3 regions of the Pseudophaeobacter arcticus DSM 23566 genome follow, and region 2 is predicted to be linked to each of the others. Evidence: riboswitches for the same ligand, from Rfam matches in the RefSeq annotation. Region 2 holds a riboswitch; each other region holds the start of a gene.
What was found. A riboswitch is a leader RNA that binds a small molecule or an ion and turns the genes downstream of it on or off. The one in region 2 is predicted to bind cobalamin.

Region 1 (5,818 bases), on a different contig from region 2:
CGGGGTAGGTCGACAGGATCAGGCAGGGACGTTTTTGCGCATTGGGCAGGGTGGCGAGGCGCAGCCAGCCCTCCACCCGGTCAACGACGGCGGTAATGCGATCGGGTTGAGGGCGATGGGCAAACCGCGAGTATTGCAGCGCCGGGTCTTGTTTGCCCGGAGATTTGAAACTGATCACCCCAGCGAGGATGCGGCCGTCCACTTCGGGCAGCACCACATGCATGGCCAGATCGGCAGGCGACAGGCCCCGGGCGGCCTCTGACCAGTCCTTCTTGCGGGCGGTTGAGAGCGCCACCTGAAACACCGGGCAGCCGCTGGTGTTGAGCGGCGAGGCGCTGCCATCGCTGCCCTGGGCGGAAAAGGCGGTGGCGTTGATGATGGCGGCAGGGGCCAAAGCGGGAAGCGCGTCGCGCAGCCAGGCGGCGGTCTGCGCGGATTTGAGACTGGCGGCAAAAAGACCATAGGCGGCATAGCCACGGGCCCGCAGTTCGGCAATCAGTGCGTCCACCGGGGCAGTATCAGCCGCTGTCAGATAGGAGCGATAAAAACTGATCAAAACCAGGGGTTTGTCGCCCTGGACTGGGTCCGGATCTGGGTCCGGGGTCGCGGCTGGGCAGGGGATGACGCCCCTGTCGGGGTCATAGAACCCATGTTCAGGCGTGGTCTTGAGGCCCAAGACGGGCCCGGCATAAAGCCCCGCAGCCAAAGACAGCTGGGCCAGCGCCGCCTGAGCCGCCACAGCCCCGCCCGCATCACAGAGCGCCTGCAGGCGGCGCAGGGTTGAGATCGGCAGAGTTGAGAGTTCATCAAGCCGGGGGTCTTCGCGGCCATCCGCGGGCAGCAGGGCAAGGGCGATGCCTTTGCGGCGGGCCAGATCCTGCAGGGTGGCCAGACCATAGGGCCAATAGCTTTCGCCACCGATAAGCCGCACCAGAATGCCCTTGGTGCCCTCCAGCGTCTGTTCTGCATAGGTATCCACCGACAGGGGATGTTTCAGCGCAACCAAATTGGCCAGCCGGAGGCTGGGCAGGTTTCCATCTGCGCGATGCCAGCCTGCCGCAAAAGCGCCAAGGTCACTGTCAGAGAACGACAGCACCACGAGGTCCGCAGGGGTCTGCCCCAGATCCTGGGGGGTATCGGTCTGGTCCAACCCGTGGCTTTCGCGAAAGACGACATGCATCAGATATTGCCTCGCGCGCTTGGAGAAAACTGAAGGCCGGATTGCAGACCCCGGATTGCGCCCCGGATTGCGCCCGGGATCACACCTGACCCACCCCGAAGGCGGGCGTGAGTGCGCTCATCCCGGGACGGGCGCGATCCTTTCCGCATCGGTGTCTGGCAGGTCAAGCGCGGGGCCATGGAATCAGGCCCCCAGTTCGGCGCGAATGGCGGCACCGTCGATATTGTCGTGTTCTGCAATCACCACCAGCTGGGTACGACGTGGTGCGTCGCCCCAGGGCTTGTCGTACTGGGCCCGCAGGCGCTCGCCCACGGCCTGAACCAACATGCGCATGGGTTTTCCCTCCACCGCGACATAGCCTTTGACGCGCAGTATATTACGTGTGCGGGCAAGTTTCACGATAGCATCTTGCAGCGCTTCCGGATCGGCGACTTCGCCCATTTCGACAACAATGCTCTCAAAATCGTCGTGTTCGTGATCGTGGTGCCCATCGTGATGGCTGGGGCGGCCCTCCAGGTCGTCTTCGGCGGCGGCATTCAGACCCAGGATGATACGCGGATCAATCACGCCTTCGCTCATCGGCAGGATTGGCAGCGGACGCGGCGCTTCGGCCTCGATCACCTTGCGGGCAGCCTCCAGGCCGGCCTGGCCTGCCAGATCGGCCTTGGACAGCAACACGATGTCGGCGCAGGAGATCTGATCCTCAAACACCTCGGAGAGCGGCGTTTCGTGATCGAGACTGTCATCGGCTGCGCGTTGGGCCTCAACCGCGGCAAGATCGGGGGCAAACTGCCCGGCGGCCACGGCTTCGGCATCGGCCAGGGCAATGACGCCATCCACAGTGATGCGCGAGCGGATCGCAGGCCAGTCAAAGGCCTTGAGCAGGGGCTTGGGCAGCGCCAGGCCAGAGGTTTCGATCAGGATATGTTCGGGCTGTTCCGGCAGCGCCATCAGGGCCTCGATGGTGGGGATGAAATCATCCGCCACGGTGCAGCAGATGCAGCCATTGGCCAGCTCGACGATGTTGTTTTCCGGGCAGTTTTCATCGGCGCAGGACTTCAGGATGTCGCCATCAACACCAGCGGTGCCAAATTCATTGACCAGAACCGCCAGGCGTTTGCCCTGGGGGTTTTGCATCAGGTGGCGGATCAGGGTGGTTTTCCCCGCGCCCAAAAAGCCTGTGATAATGGTGACGGGGATCTTGTTGAGGTCGCTCATGGGGATTTAGTCCTTGGAAGGCAGGGTGATCGGGGGGATACGGGCGATGGATTGTTTGCGGAACACCTGTGGGCGTTCACGCCAGGGCACCAGGCCATCCGCTGTGGCGGCATAGGCGGCGGCGCCAGCCAGAATGTCGTCAACATGGGCCTCAGGGTCAAGATCGCCATAGATATAGCTCCAGCGGGCCTCTCCGCCGGTCAATACCATGGCACAGCCGCGTTTGCAGGCCGAAAGACATTCCACACCGCGCACCGTGACACCGGCAGGCAGGCTGGCGTCCGTCAGGGCTGCCATCAGCAGCGCGCCGGGGCGGGTGGCCTCGGGGTCGACGCCGTCGCGTTTGCAGGTAGTGCAGATTGTCAAAGTGACCTCTGCGGTATCTTCAGTGGCGGGGAGTGCCATATCTTCTGCCATCAGCGCGCGTTTCCTTTATGTGTGAGGAACGGGGCCGGGCCAGCAGAGAGAGGGCAGAGGGCGCACTCCCACAACCAGTCGCGACACACCCCGTCCGCTCGTTGTCTCATCCGTTGGCAGGTCTCCCGGCTTGCGGATTCTAACAGGCCAGGGCCTGTCTGCGGTGCTCTTGCCTTCCCGACGATGTGCAAGACGCACGGGCCAGTGGCATCAGAGACCTCTCCGGTCACGGTCGCGGGGGCGGCTGTGCTTGAGAGCCGATACCAAAAGTAAGTATCAGCCTGTCACATTCCCTCTTCGCCTGCAATTTGCAGGAACCAACGAAAACCCCTTGCGCTATCGAGGCCTTCCTTGTCAAGACTTGGGCAAACAGCAGGAGTGAACCCCGTGAGTGAGAAGTCCGAAACCGGCATTTCAGAAGAGGAAGCGGCACGTCACGCCTCCAAGATGGCCAAGAAGAAGGCCGCGCGTGATCGCATGATGAAAACCAAGGATGGGGAAAAGGGGCTGATCATTGTCCACACCGGTCCCGGCAAGGGCAAATCCAGCTCGGGATTCGGCATGATCATGCGCTGTATTGCCCATGGGATGCCCTCGGCGGTGGTGCAGTTCATCAAGGGGGCCTGGCAGACCGGCGAGCGCACATTGATCGAAGAGAACTTTAGCGATCTGTGCCAATTCTACGCCATGGGCGAGGGCTTCACCTGGGAAACCCAGGATAAGGAACGCGACATTGCTGCGGCCCAAAAGGGTTGGGAAAAAGCCAAGGAGATGATCCGCGATGAGCGCAATACCATGGTGCTGTTGGATGAGATCAACATCGCCCTGCGCTATGATTACCTGAACCTGGAAGAGGTGCTGGAGTTCCTGGTGGAAGAAAAACCACCGATGACTCATGTGGTTCTGACCGGGCGCAACGCCAAGGAAGAGCTGATCGAGATTGCCGATCTGGTCACCGAGATGGGTCAGATCAAACACCCCTTCCGCGCCGGTGTTAAGGCACAAAAAGGCGTGGAGTTTTAAGCGCGTATCAGCCCGGAGCCTGCTCTGGGCTGATATCGTCAATTGGTGTGGTTGCGGCGGTTAGGCCAGTTTGTTGCGGATATAGGTGTCCACCGCTGCGCGCTGATCTGCATCCAGCCGCAGGTTTAGCTTGGTGCGGCGCAGCAGGAAGTCTTCGCCTGTGCGCACCCATTCGTTTTTGATCACCCAGTCCAGCTCTTGGGCGGTGATGGTTGCGCCAAAATCCTGGCCCAGATCCTGCGCGGTTTTGGCATCCCCCAGAACCTCCCAGGCCTCCAGCCCATAGGCGCGCATCAGCCGTCGGCTGGCATAGGCGGACAGGAAGGGATAATCGCTGGCCAGTTTGGCCGTCAGCCTGGCCACATCCGCGACCGGAAAATCGCCACCAGGCATCGCCACACCGACGGTCCAGTTGCCAGGGAGCCCCGGCAGGGCCTCGCCAATCTTGGCCAGGGCGGCCTCGGCCAGTTTGCGGTAGGTGGTGATCTTGCCGCCAAAGACATTGAGCAGCGGCGCCTGCGCCTGATCCAGCGTCAGCACATATTCGCGCGTCGCCGCCGTGGCTGAGCTGGCCCCGTCATCATACAGCGGCCGCACCCCCGAGTAGGTCCAGACCACATCATCGCGGCTTAGTGGTTTTTCAAAGTATTGTGACGCAAAATCAATCAGGTAATCCCGCTCTTGCGGCGTGCATTCCGGCGCGGTCTGTGGGTCCGGATGGTCGGCATCGGTGGTGCCGATCAGGGTGAAGTCTTCTTCATAGGGGATGGCAAAGATAATCCGGCCATCGGTGCCCTGAAAGAAATAGCAGCGCCCGTGGTCAAACAGTTTTGGCACCACGATATGGCTGCCACGCACCAGACGGACCGTCTCGCGGCTGTTTTGCCCCAGGGTCCGACGCAGCAGATCCGCCACCCATGGCCCGCCTGCATTGACCAGCATCTTGGCGTGATGTTCGGTGGTTTCGCCGCTGGCGTGATCCTTGACGGTGATGACCCAGTGATCGGCGCGGCGTTCTGCGCCCAGGACCTCGGTGCGGGTCATGATATTGGCCCCACGGGCCTGCGCGTCGCGGGCGTTGAGCACCACCAGCCGGGCGTCTTCGACCCAGCAATCGGAATATTCAAAGGCCTTTTTGAATTTCGACTTCAACGGGCGGCCCGCCACATCGGTGGTCAGATCCACCGTGCTGGTGCCCGGCAGGATGCCACGCTTGCCAAGGGAATCGTATAAAAACAGCCCCAGACGGATCAGCCAGGCCGGGCGCCGCCCCTTCATCCAGGGCATAAAGGTGGTCAGCAGTTTTGACGTCGGCGTGTCGTTGTCAAACCGCATATCCTTGTGGAAGGGCAGCACAAAGCGCATCGGCCAGGAAATATGCGGCATTGCCTTTAGCAGCACTTCACGTTCGATCAGGGCCTCGCGCACCAGCCGGAATTCAAAATACTCCAGGTATCGCAGGCCGCCGTGAAACAGCTTGGTCGAGGCGGAAGAGGTCGCCGAGGCCAGGTCGTTCATCTCGGCCAGGGTGACCGACAGGCCGCGCCCGGCGGCGTCACGGGCGATACCGCAGCCATTGATGCCGCCGCCAATGATAAAGAGATCGGTGATTTTGGGCTCAGTCATTTTGGGCTCGGTCATTTTCGCTGCTTTCGTTTTTGATCCCGTCCGAATCTGTGCACAGGATGCGGGTGCCTGCCGCATGGGCGGCCTCGCAGAAGGGGGTGGGGGGCCGTTGATCGGTGATAACCACATCCAGATCCGGCAGGCCGCAGATCCGCACCGGGGCGGAGCGGGCAAACTTGCTGCTGTCACAGAGCAGGATTTTGCTCCGTGCGTTTTTAAGGATGGCGCGGGCAACAGAGACTTCGCGGGCATCGTGGTCCAGCACGGCGCCGTCCTCATCCAGCGCCGAGGCGCCGATGATGGCATAATCCACCTTGTAACGAGAGATGAATTCAACCGCATCTTCGCCAATGA
Region 2 (5,818 bases):
AGCAGCTCGACAAAATGCCCCTCCTTGACCACGATGCTGGCCTGCGGTGTGCTGCTTTTGAATAGCGCGATGGCACTGGGCAACAGGGTGGGCGCAACCGAGCTGACGACGCCAACCGAAACCGCGCCTGAAATCCCGCTGGCCATTGCCTCAATATCAAAGGCCGCCCGATCAAGCTGATTGAGCGCCTGCTTGGCATGGCTTACCAGACGATGACCAACCGGCGTCAAGAACAGACGGTTCCGGTCGCGGGTCACAATCGGAACGCCAACGATCTTTTCCAGCTCCGCAATCTGCTTGGAGACTGCGGGCTGCGTGACGTTCAGCTCCTCCGACACCCGCGCCACCAGTTTCAGGTCGGACAGGGCGGCAATGACACGCAGGTGGCGAAGCGTTATGGCCTTCTGGAAATCACTGTTTGAAATAGCCGTTACTCACAGGGTTTGGATGACTGGAGGATACTGTAGTTTGTTTCTGATGATAAAGCACACCCGGACTGAACAGGTTTCACCAAACTGGCGGGCAGGCAAAAGGACTGACAGCCACGTGCAAGCGTTTCAACATGACTGCTTTCCTTGCCCCCAAAAGCGGCGTTCGTGCACGACGTTGCAAAGGTCCGGATCGAGCCCTTGGCGAAGCGATTCTGCGCGATGCGCGAACATCACTTCTTGGTATTTGCGAGCTTTCCCAGAAGGCGCACCAGTTCATTGAGTTCGGGTTCGCTGAGCGATTGCTGAACCGATTTGACCAACATCTCTGCATAGATCGGCCAAATTGCTCTGCGGGTTTCCAGTCCTTTCGAGGTGAGCCTGATGATCTGCCCTCTACCATCGCCAGCTACATCCTCACGCGTGATGAGACCTGCCTTCGTGAGTCTATCCAACAGACGCGAGGTTCCATATTGAGGGAGCAATAGCCGCTCTTTCAGCTCGTAAGGGCGTATGCCTTCGGCCCCGGCTTTTTCAATCTCCAACAAAGCATCATACCAGCTCAGTTTTGGCAGGCCGCGTTCTTTCAACTCGATTTCAATCCCTTGAAGCAGCGTTTGGCTGACAGAGAGAAGGGATATCCATGCCCGGGTTGTTTGTGCGCTGAGTGTGGTCATAGGGTACATTAGCGCAAAAGATGCAACTGCATCAACCTTGACGTTCCGTTGGCTGCCCCTATATAGATGCAATTGCATCTACATGGAGATTCCGAATGACCCTGCATCTGATAAGCCATTCACTTTGCCCATATGTTCAGCGAGCCGCGATCTCGATGTTGGAAAAAGGCGTTTCTTTTGAACGCACTGATATCGACCTTTCAAACAAGCCTGACTGGTTTCTAACCATTTCGCCGCTGGGAAAGACGCCGGTTTTGACCGACAGGCAAGAAGCGATATTCGAATCCTCTGCGATCTTGGAGTACCTGGAAGATACCCGGCCGTCGCCTCTCCACCCTTCGGCTGCGATAACGCGCGCACAGCACCGTGGTTGGATCGAGTTCGGGTCGGCCACCCTCAACGACATAGCGGGACTTTATAACGCCCAGACTGCCGACACGTTCAATAAGAAACTCCAAACACTGGAGGCAAAATTCACACAACTTGAGCGACAACTGGGACAAGGCCCGTATTTCGCAGGGAGTGAGTTCACTCTTGTTGATGCCGTCTTTGCACCGGTCTTTCGGTACTTCGACTCGTTCGATGAAATCGGCGATTTCGACATCCTGACTGACAAAGAAAAGGTTCTGGCGTGGCGCGAAGTTTTGGCTGCACGACCATCGGTCAAACAGGCGGTATCTGAAAATTATCCAAGTCTTCTGAGGGCTTTTTTGCTCAACCGAAACTCCCACCTGTCTCGGCTCATGACGCGCCAAATCGGTGGAGACTAGACTAGGGTCTGGACCCTAGGTGTTCAGTCCCGGCATCTGGCAGCTTCGTCCGGCTCTGCTGACGTCCCACTGGCGCAATCTGAAACGCCGTTATCTAGCCTGTCTCATGGTGGCCCAGGATGCTGGTATTGACCGCTCAACTATGATGGAAGCCGATGCCCAAGAGTGTTGCGACGTGTGACCGCCAGCAACTTGGCGCAGTACTGGCCAGGCGGGGGGCGCAGAGAGCCAATCAGGGGAGCTGACGCGCGTTCACGGCGCGCGCCGGGCCGCAACTCCTGCCTTTCAATTTGATTGACAGTCTCAAGATTGACCTCATACATGGCCTAGATGGTTTTTCCCGGGGTCACTCCGGGAAAATGAAAAGGGAATACGGTGTGGTGTAGCCAATAGGCGCCAAATCCGTGACTGCCCCCGCAACTGTGAGCGGAGAGCACTGCTGCAACAAGCCACTGCCCCATAGGGTGGGAAGGCGCGGCAAGGCCTCGACCCGCGAGTCAGGAGACCTGCCATCCATTTGTTCACCCAACCCAGGACGGGGAGTCCTGACGGAGGCTTAGATGGCACAGAGTAACTGGCTACACAGGACCGGCACCTGCTCTCTTCGCGCGTTTAACTGCGGGGCGAGACATGACCAACCACAGTGATCATTCCATATTGATTTGCACCACCTGCAAAGGGGCAGGCGCCGCGCGCAAACTACGGGCAGCACTGGCGGAACATGTGTCAAAGCGGTTCGTTTTACGGGCCGTAGACTGCATGGCGGGCTGCGAACGCCCGATAACGGTCGGATTGCAGGGTCCGGGCAAGACACAGTATCTGTTTGGTGAGATCGAAGCCCAGGCGGATATCGAGGCGATCGCCTGTTTTGCCCAGCAGTTTTTGGCAAGCGACACGGGCTGGAGCACAGCCTCGGAGCGACCAAAGAGATTGTACGACAAAACCCTGGCACGGCTTCCCGCCTACAGGACGGAGGCCAAGACATGACCGGATCGCCACCTTTATCGCGACCTTTTCTCTGTGTGCGCGACCTGGAGTATTTTGCCCTGAACGGAGACCTGCTGGTCTCGGGGGTTTCCTTTGATTTGCAGCAGGGTTCGATCCTCGCCATTGCCGGGCCAAATGGCGCCGGCAAATCGACCCTGCTGAACCTGCTCTCAGGATGTGAACCTCTGGCGCTTGGTGAGGTTTTCATAGGGGGTGCCAGCCTGCGCCAGATGAAAGCTCAGGATCGGGCAGGACACATTGCCCTTGTCAGCCAGCAAAGCTCCCCGGATGGGCGGCTGCGACTTCAGGACTATATTGCCCTAGGGCAACTGCCAATCGCGGCGCGCCGGTCCGCACATCAAAACAGCCAAGCCATCGAGGCCATTCTGGACCTCACAGGGCTTACGAAAATGGCGCATAAACCAATGGCACAGCTGTCAGGCGGGGAGCGCCAGCGTGCGCATATCGCCCGTGCCCTTGCGCAGGAGCCCAAGCTCTTGTTTCTCGATGAGCCGACCAACCACCTGGACCCGGATGCCAAAGGGCGCATTTTGTCCCTGGTTGCCTCTCTGGGCATCACCGTTGTCATGGTGGTGCATGATCTGGTGATGATCCCGGAATTTGCCACCCATGCGGCCTTGATGAAATCAACGCGGCTTGTGGCCTTTGGTCCCGCCGCCGAGGTCCTGACCCCTGAAAATGTCCAGGCGACCTTTGGGGTCAGCTATCTGTGCTTCCCCCATGAGGGCCGGATGATCCCTGCGCTCGATATTCGCAAAACAGACTTCCAAAATCTGAAGGAAAACTCACAATGAAAACTCTCTGGTCTGCTGCGCTCCTCCTTGGTGCTGCAAGTAGCGTCGCGGCACATGAAGTGAAGGTCGACAATTGCGGCACTCCACTGGTTTTTGAAACCATGCCGGAACGGCTGGTTGTGCATGACATCAATATGTCTGAAATGGCTTTTGCGCTTGGCCTGCAGGACAAGATGGTTGGCGTCACCGGCATCTCCGGATGGTATAAGACAAGCCCCACATTCGACAAAGATCGCGGCGATATCCCTGAACTTGCGCCCAAATATCCAAGCGTCGAAAATCTGGTCTCGGCCTCTGCTGATCTGTTTTTTGCCGGCTGGTACTACGGCATGAAGCCCGGTGGCGATGTGACCCCGGACACCCTGGCGCCCTTTGGTATCAAAACCATGGTCCTGACCGAAAGCTGCGTGCATCTGGACAAAGACCGCCCAGCGGCCAGTATGGATCTTTTGTTCAACGACGTTCTGCGGCTCGGCAAGGTCATGCATGTGGAAGACAAGGCAGAAGCCTTGATTGCAGGCTGGCAGCAGCACTTGGCCAGCATTGAAGCCAGAACCGCCGAATTCGCCAAACCGCGTGTTTTCCTGTTGGACGGACCCGCAGATGCGCCCTTCACGGCCGGCAGGTTTGCCATCCCTGACGCCATGATCACAGCTGCAGGTGGCGCCAGCGTAACCCATGATCTGGACACCAGTTGGGGGCGCACCTCCTGGGAGGCGGTTGCGGCCGCCAATCCAGAATTTCTGGTGTTGCTGGACTACCAGAACGGCAATGGCGCCGCAGATACCTTCAAGTTCCTGCAAGAGCACCCGGTTATGGCACATACCGATGCGGTCAAGAATGAGCGCTGGGTGGGGCTGCGGTATGAAGAGCTGACGCCTGGGCCGGCAAATATTGCAGCCATCGAGAAAATGGCCAAGGCAATGCATCCGGGCCTCAACTGATATGGGCCGTTTTGGCCTTTCGCTGATATTGGGGGCGGCCGTTTTGGTCGCCCTGCTTTTACTCTCCGTCCTCTACGGGTCCACCGATGTGCCCATGGCGGAGGTCTTTGCCGCCCTCTCTTCGGGATTGGGGTTCAGCCCCCTGGAGCCAGAGCCCATTCATCGGATCATTTTTGACCTGCGCCTGCCGCGGGCGCTGTTCGCCGCCCTGATCGGCGCCGGATTAGGCCTGGTCGGCGTGGTTCTGCAAACCACAACCCGCAACGATCTGGCGGATCCGTTTTTGTTCGGACTTTCCTCCGGTGCCGCCGCCGGGGCGGTTCTGGTCATCACGGTCACCGGGGATTTTCTGGGGCTTTGGACCCTGCCCCTTGCGGCCTTTACTGGCGGGCTTGTGGCCTCCGGCATCGTGCTGCTGCTGGTGCGCAGCCTGCAAAGCAGCGCCCCGGAGAAACTTATCCTGGCCGGGCTGGCGGTCTCCTTTCTGTTTGCGGCAATCACCAACTATTTGATCTTTTCGGGTGACACCCGCGCGGCCCATTCGGTGATCTTCTGGATGCTTGGCGGACTTGGCCTCGCCCGGTGGGAGACCCTGCCTCTGGTCGCGGCGGGCCTGGCCTTGATCGCGACCTATGCCATTTGGCGCAGCCGCTGGCTGGACGCGCTACTGGCGGGGGATACCACCGCGACCAGCCTGGGTGTGCCGGTCGGCGCGCTGCGCACCCGCATGTTTTTGGTCTGCGCCCTGGGCACCGCCGCCTTTGTCTCGGTCGCCGGAGTTATCGGCTTTGTCGGGCTCATGGTGCCCCATATCGCCCGTGGGCTTGCCGGGCCAATGCATGGGCGTCTCTTGCCCATGGCGGCCATAATCGGCGCGGTTTTGCTGACCGCTTCTGATATCGTATCGCGCTTGCTTCTGGCGCCGCAGGAGTTGCCTGTGGGGATCGTCACCACCTCGGTTGGGGCAGCTTTTGTATTTCTTTTGCTATTGGGAACAAATCGGCGGGGGGCCTGAAAGAGCGTATCGCTCTTATTTTCGCATCCTTGCAACAGAGCCAGTGCACCAAACCGCCTGGCTTTCGTTCAAGGCTGCACCTGTTTCAGCCCTCCCCCGTTTTCAGGGGGTGCGCAGAGGGTTCAGATCCTCTGGGTATTCAAAATCGGGAGCTTAAGGGAGATAAGGTGAGAGGTTGGACA
Region 3 (5,818 bases), on a different contig from region 2:
ATGATGCCTATAGATTTGTCGCCGCAGATGCACCGCCGCCGATTGCCCACCACCTGCCAGATCTGGCCTGGCATGTCGCCGGGATTTCCAAATGTTTTGGTGCTGGCCTGCGGCTTGCCTATACAACCGTGCCACAACGGGCCGAGATGGGAGGCTTCTCCCAGGCGCTGCGCAGCATCAATGTGATGGCCTCGCCGCTGAGCCTGGCGTTGCTGGGGCACTGGATCGAAGACGGCACCGCCACCGAGATCCAGGCTTTTGTGCGCCGCGCCGCGGCAGAGCGGCAAGAGCTGGCGCAGGATATCCTATGTGGGTGTTTTGTGACCAGCGCCCCCGAGGCCTTTAACCTGTGGGTGGAACTGCCCCGCGGCACCAACCGGGCTGAGGTCATGGGGCGCATGGCCAATCGGCAGATTGGCATCATGCCCAGCGACGCCTTTACCGTGGTGGGCCAGCCCAGCGAAGCGTTGCGTGTTTGCCTTGGGGGGCCAATTGGCCTAGAGCAGCTGCGCGGGGATCTGGTTGCGCTGCGCGATGCAATTCTGCGCAAAGATTGGCTGGGCTAATGCAGATAAACCTGACCACCGCCTGCACCGGAGTGACCAGATGAAACACCATATCCCTATGGGTATGCTTGGCACCGTGGTCCTGGCCATGACGCTGATCGTGATTGGCGATGCCGCAGGCAAGTCGCTGACGGTCGCTGGGGCCAGCCCCTTCTTTGTCGCCTGGTCCCGTTTTACCGTGGCGGCGGTGGTGCTGTTGCCCTTTGCCGGTCTGCGCAGTGCCGAGCTGCGCGGGTTTCTGGACTGGCGGATCATTCTGCGGTCGCTGCTGATTGCCACGGGCATTCTGTGCATCCTCACCGCGCTGAGGACCGAACCAATCGCCAATGTCTTTGGCGGCTTCTTTGTTGGGCCTATCGTGGCCTTTGTGCTCTCGGCGCTGCTGCTGAAAGAAAAGGTGGATCCGGGCCGGGTGGCGCTGCTGCTGGTGAGCTTTGTCGGCGTACTATTGGTGGTGAAACCGGGGTTTGGGATGCAGATCGGCATGGGGTTTGCCCTGTTGGCGGGCTGTTTCCATGGCTCATATCTGGTGGCAACGCGCAGTCTGGCCGGGCGGTACCGGCCCAAGTTTCTGCTGATCTCCCAATTGATTATCGGCTCATTGGTGCTGTTTCCCTTTAGCTATGGCGAGATGCCACAAAGCATTGATATCACCTCCGGAAGCCTGATCCTGATCAGCGCGCTGGGATCTGCGGCAGGGAATTTTCTGTTGGTGATGGTCAATCGGACCACGCCTGCCAATGTCGTGGCGCCATTGATCTACAGCCAGCTCCTGGCGGCAACCGTTCTGGGGGTGGTGGTCTTTGGCACCTGGCCCGATGAGCTGGCGCTTTTGGGGCTGGGGGTGATTGTCCTCTCCGGCCTGTCCTCGCTCTGGCTGGCGGGACGCCGCATGGCCCAGGCCTAGCCTGTCTTCTCAGGGGCGGCGGACCGGCGACGGAGCCGCCTCAGGATTTCCGCAGCAGGTAGATATCCATGATCCAGCCGTGATCGGCGCGGGCCTGGGCGCGGGTTTGGATGATCTGTTCGGCGACCGCAGCCAAGGGGCCAGAGAGGCTGATCTGGTTTTCCATGCCGGCATAGGCGGACCACCAGATGTCCACCCCTGTGGGGTCGATGGCCTGAAACGAGCATTCCCCATCCAGCATGATCACCAGGGTATCGGCACTCTCAGGCCAGCCGTTGTCGCGCAGCTGTCGCCCGGTGGTCACGGTAAAGGGCGCACCAATCTCGTTCAACGGAATGGCATGGGCGGCGGTCAGCGCCTGGATCGAGGTCACGCCGGGAATGACCTCTAGCGTGATATCCTGCGTGGCCTTCAGGCGCTCGGCGATGCGCATGGTGCTGTCATATAGCGACGGATCCCCCCAGACCAGAAAGCCAACCCTGACCTTGCCGCCGGGGCAGTGGTCGCGGATGGTTTTGATCCAGACCTCGGCAATGGCATCGTGCCAGTGATCCACGCGGGCGGTGTAGTCCTGGATCGCGGGGTCGCGCACCGGCAGGGCAAATTCAACAATACGCGGGCCGGGGGCCTGGATCACCTGAGCGCAGATCTGCTGGCGCAGCCCGGCGAGGTCGTCTTTGCCCGCGCCCTTGTGCGGGATCAGGATCAGATCGCAGGCATTGAGCGCGGCGACTGCCTGCAGGGTCAGATGCTGCGAGTTGCCGGTGCCAATGCCAATGAGCGAAAGCTCGATCACGGCGGCCGTGCTGTCATTGTTCATCTGTCGGGCTCCTGCCAAAAAGAAACACGGCCCGCTATGGCGCCGTGTTTCAGCATAATCAAGCCCGGATCCGGCTGCATCGCGGGATCGGGCCGCTGTGTATCGACTTCGCGTCAGGTCAGGCGGCAGACCGGGGCTGCAACCGGGGCACCAAGGGGTCAGGGGTTGTCGATGATCACGCTGTCAGCAATCGGGTCTGTCCCGATCATCAGCGGGCTGTGGCTATTTGCGTTCAGCCCCACGGTGATTTCGACGCTGCCCTTGGGCAGATCGCCCAGATGCAGCCAGTTGCCATAAAGCCGGGTCAGCTTGCTGCCGTTGATATAGACATGGGCATGACCTTCGCCGGGGCGATCCGCAGTGGAGACATGTTCGGGCGAGAAGATGAAATTCTCTGTGGTGACCTGCAGGTTCCAGCCGGACATCGGGTCCTTGTGGACGTCTATTGCAATTTTGGGCGCGGTGCTGCCTGGGGTGATCATCAGAGGTTGGCTATGGGCGTGACCGGCGCTTTCCATCTGGTGTTCTGCCCCTCCGTGCTGGGCAGGGTCGCCGTGGTCGTGGCCGGTGAAGGTGATGCCATTGCCGGCAGCAACAACAAAGCCGATGCCACAGCCAAAGGTAAGCCCAATGGCAAAGAGAGCGAGGGAACGGGACATTCTTGATCCTTTGAAACGGAAACCTCCGCCAGTGGCGATGCACCGACGGAGGTTTTTTTCGATTACGCGGCGGCGGTGCGCTGTGCTTCCGATTGCCAGAAATAGCCAGCAAAAGTGCCAAGCAGAACCCAGGCGGCCATGCCAACGCCAAGGGCGCGTGCGGCAAACAGCGCGCCGATCTCGGTTGGAACCGGACCGGTAAAGCTGTCTGGCTCCGGGGCGCCAATCAGATGCGGCAGCAGCAACAGCGCCACCGCAATGGCATAAGAGACCAGATTGCCGCCAAAGGCGATGAGCCACATGGCAATGCCGGCCGCAGCCACGGTTGCTGTCCACCAGATCTGGCGGTCAAAGACATCGGCAGCGGCGACGCCGGGCACTTCTGGTGCCAGGGTCAAAGCTGGCGCCAGATGGAAGGTGACAAAACCTGCCAACCCCCAGAGAATGCCCGCCCGTGCGGTGACAACATGGCCCTTGCTCTCGGCAAGTGACATCAGGGCAACCATGACCAGCGCATAGCCGGTGTAGGTCAACATGGTGAAAATGATGCTCAACCCGTCGCGCATGACGTCAAAGCCGGGCAGATCCGGATGCGCCGAAACTGCGGCGCCGCCAAAATGCACCAGCTCGCCGGTCTCATAAAGCTCGGCATGCAAAAGAACAGGCTGCACAAAAAGAAGCTGCAGCAGAGCGGTTAACAACCCTGCTGCAGCACCAGCGAACAACGCGCTGGTCAAGATACGGTTCATCATCTGCTTAGTGGCAGGGGAAGCCGGTTGCGTGACGGACATCATGGGCCGCGTCATGCAGGGCAGAAGCCTGTACGTGACCGGTCAGGGTGACAATACCCAGGCCAAGGATCACGGCAAACAGAGCTGGTGCAAAACCAATGCCTGCAGCGGATTTGTTCAGTGTCTTAGTTGTCATCATTGTTCTCCACGTCGTCACACCCGACGACAAAAGTTTCAGTCCATTACATGGCCGGTCTCCTGACTCGCAGGTCACAGCGATTTTTCCCCTTCCCGGTGGCCAGATTGGCCCCAGTGGATATGAAAAACCACTCGCTGCTCACAGTCGCGGGGGCGGTTGAGGGCGTGGCGCCGCGATTTGGTCCGCCATTCCTCATTCCCGTTTCAGCCCTGATGCTTTGCACCGTTGGACACCATGTTCATTTGTTGTGCCCTTTGTCATACTGCCCGGTCAAGTTGGAAACCGTCCCGCTTGGACAAAGATGCGACTTTTTCGGTGGGCAGGGCGATTTTGACCCGGCTGTCGGGTCTAGTCCAGATCCGCCGGGATTCGCGCGATGGCCTTCATGCGCAGCGCCCCCAGCGGGCGGGAATCTGCCAGGGTGCCATCGGGGCTTTCGTTAAAGAGCCGCAAAAAGGTGAGGATATTCGGCAGGTCCGCTGCGGTGATCTCGCCAAAGAGATAGGCCGTCTTGCCGCTTTGCCGCACCGCAAGGGTCTGCGGGCGTGTGCAGCCGGACATGCAGTCCACCTCTTGCACCCGCGCCGCGATCCCGGCCTGTTCCAGGGCCTCCGCCAGATGGCGGGGCAGGGCCAGATCGGCGCTCTTGCAGCTCTTGCAGAGGGTCAGGGTTGGCTGCGGCACCGGCTCAGCCTCCCGGGGTCAGATCGGTATCGGCCAGCGGGCCGTAGAGAATGAGAACCGGCGCAGTGGTCTCCATCGCACGCAGTACCTGTGGCAGTTCACCCACCGTATGGCAGCTGAGTTCTTGTTCGGGTGTGGATACCCCCAATGCCACCAGCGCATGGGTTTCAGGTGGCAGACCGGCTTCGACCAGCTTTTCCGCCAGGGCCGCAAAGGTGCGTTTGCCCATATAGACAACCGTGGTGGCATCCGGATCGGCCAGCGCCGCCATGTTGAGGCTATCCGGCAGGCCACCGGTGACGTCGTGACCGGTGATGAACTGCATACGGCGCGCCGTCAGCCGCCGGGTCAGCGGAATATTGGCCGCTGCCGCCGCAGCTGAGGCTGCGGTGACGCCGGGGATGATCTCAAACGGGATGCCCGCAGCACGCAGCGCAGTGATTTCTTCCTCTAGCCGACCAAAGACGCCACTGTCACCTGACTTCAACCGCACCACCTTGAGGCCGCTTTTGGCATAGTCCACCAGCAGTTGGCTGACGTGGTCCTGTTTTGGTGAGGGCCGCCCGGCGCGTTTGCCAACACCCACCAGATCGGCATCAGGGCGGGCATGAGTCAGGATCGGCCCCGAGGAGAGATCGTCAAACAGCACCGCATCGGCCGCTTCCAGCCGTTTCACCGCCTTGACGGTCAGCAGCTCCGGATCACCAGGGCCAGACGAGACAAAACTGACAAAGCCGCTCATGCGCCTTCTCCGGTGATCAGATGGAAAAAGGTGCCGGTGACATGGCCCTTGATGGAGCCGGTTTCCGGCACCGGATTGCCATCGGCATCCATGACATGGGCCAGTGGGGCGTCGGGTTCATCCAGAATGGTGCAATAGTGGAACTCATGCCCGCGCAGGGCTGCACCTGTTGCAAAGCCCGGCATCGGCGCCTGCAACTCGGCGCGGCGATAGCCCAAATGGAATTTGCGTTTCTCATAGGAGGTGACCAGGCCCAGCAGACCGGCCATCTGATGGCGGTTGCCCTCCTTGTCGATCAGAGCGTCGCCAAGGGCCATGTAGCCCCCACATTCGCCATGCACTGGCTTGGTCTCGGCATGTTTGCGCAGGCCCGCACGGAAGGTCTGGGCGGCGGCCAGGGTGCCGCCGTGTAGTTCCGGGTAACCGCCGGGTAGCCAGACCAGATCGGCGTCTTGGGCCGGGGCCTCATCCGCGAGGGGGGAAAACGGCAGGATTTCAGCGCCGGCGGCG

Region 1: another riboswitch for cobalamin. It lies ahead of ARCT_RS0101075 (DUF1636 family protein); the one in region 2 lies ahead of ARCT_RS0119860 (DUF1636 family protein).
Region 3: another riboswitch for cobalamin. It lies ahead of ARCT_RS27360 (CbtB domain-containing protein); the one in region 2 lies ahead of ARCT_RS0119860 (DUF1636 family protein).

Annotation. Positions count from the first base shown of each region.
Region 1 covers NZ_AXBF01000004.1:218,273-224,090, reverse strand. The annotation lists gene cobN (cobaltochelatase subunit CobN) at 1-1,180, opposite strand, end outside; gene cobW (cobalamin biosynthesis protein CobW) at 1,364-2,398, opposite strand; gene ARCT_RS0101075 (DUF1636 family protein) at 2,405-2,815, opposite strand; cobalamin riboswitch at 2,914-3,152, opposite strand; gene cobO (cob(I)yrinic acid a,c-diamide adenosyltransferase) at 3,203-3,838, shown strand; gene glpD (glycerol-3-phosphate dehydrogenase) at 3,899-5,464, opposite strand; gene ARCT_RS0101060 (DeoR/GlpR family DNA-binding transcription regulator) at 5,457-5,818, opposite strand, start outside.
Region 2 covers NZ_KI421507.1:3,208,331-3,214,148, forward strand. The annotation lists gene ARCT_RS0119845 (LysR family transcriptional regulator) at 1-425, opposite strand, end outside; gene ARCT_RS0119850 (MarR family winged helix-turn-helix transcriptional regulator) at 662-1,105, opposite strand; gene ARCT_RS0119855 (glutathione S-transferase family protein) at 1,201-1,875, shown strand; cobalamin riboswitch at 2,190-2,403, shown strand; gene ARCT_RS0119860 (DUF1636 family protein) at 2,506-2,862, shown strand; gene ARCT_RS26575 (ABC transporter ATP-binding protein) at 2,859-3,677, shown strand; gene ARCT_RS0119870 (ABC transporter substrate-binding protein) at 3,674-4,621, shown strand; gene ARCT_RS0119875 (FecCD family ABC transporter permease) at 4,623-5,636, shown strand; RNA gene ffs (signal recognition particle sRNA small type) at 5,802-5,818, opposite strand, start outside.
Region 3 covers NZ_AXBF01000004.1:233,413-239,230, reverse strand. The annotation lists gene ARCT_RS0101170 (aminotransferase-like domain-containing protein) at 1-566, shown strand, start outside; gene ARCT_RS0101165 (DMT family transporter) at 607-1,473, shown strand; gene cobF (precorrin-6A synthase (deacetylating)) at 1,514-2,269, opposite strand; gene ARCT_RS0101155 (hypothetical protein) at 2,452-2,952, opposite strand; gene ARCT_RS0101150 (CbtA family protein) at 3,015-3,704, opposite strand; gene ARCT_RS27360 (CbtB domain-containing protein) at 3,709-3,879, opposite strand; cobalamin riboswitch at 3,915-4,134, opposite strand; gene ARCT_RS0101140 (DUF1636 family protein) at 4,231-4,566, opposite strand; gene cobA (uroporphyrinogen-III C-methyltransferase) at 4,571-5,308, opposite strand; gene ARCT_RS0101130 (cobyrinate a,c-diamide synthase) at 5,305-5,818, opposite strand, start outside.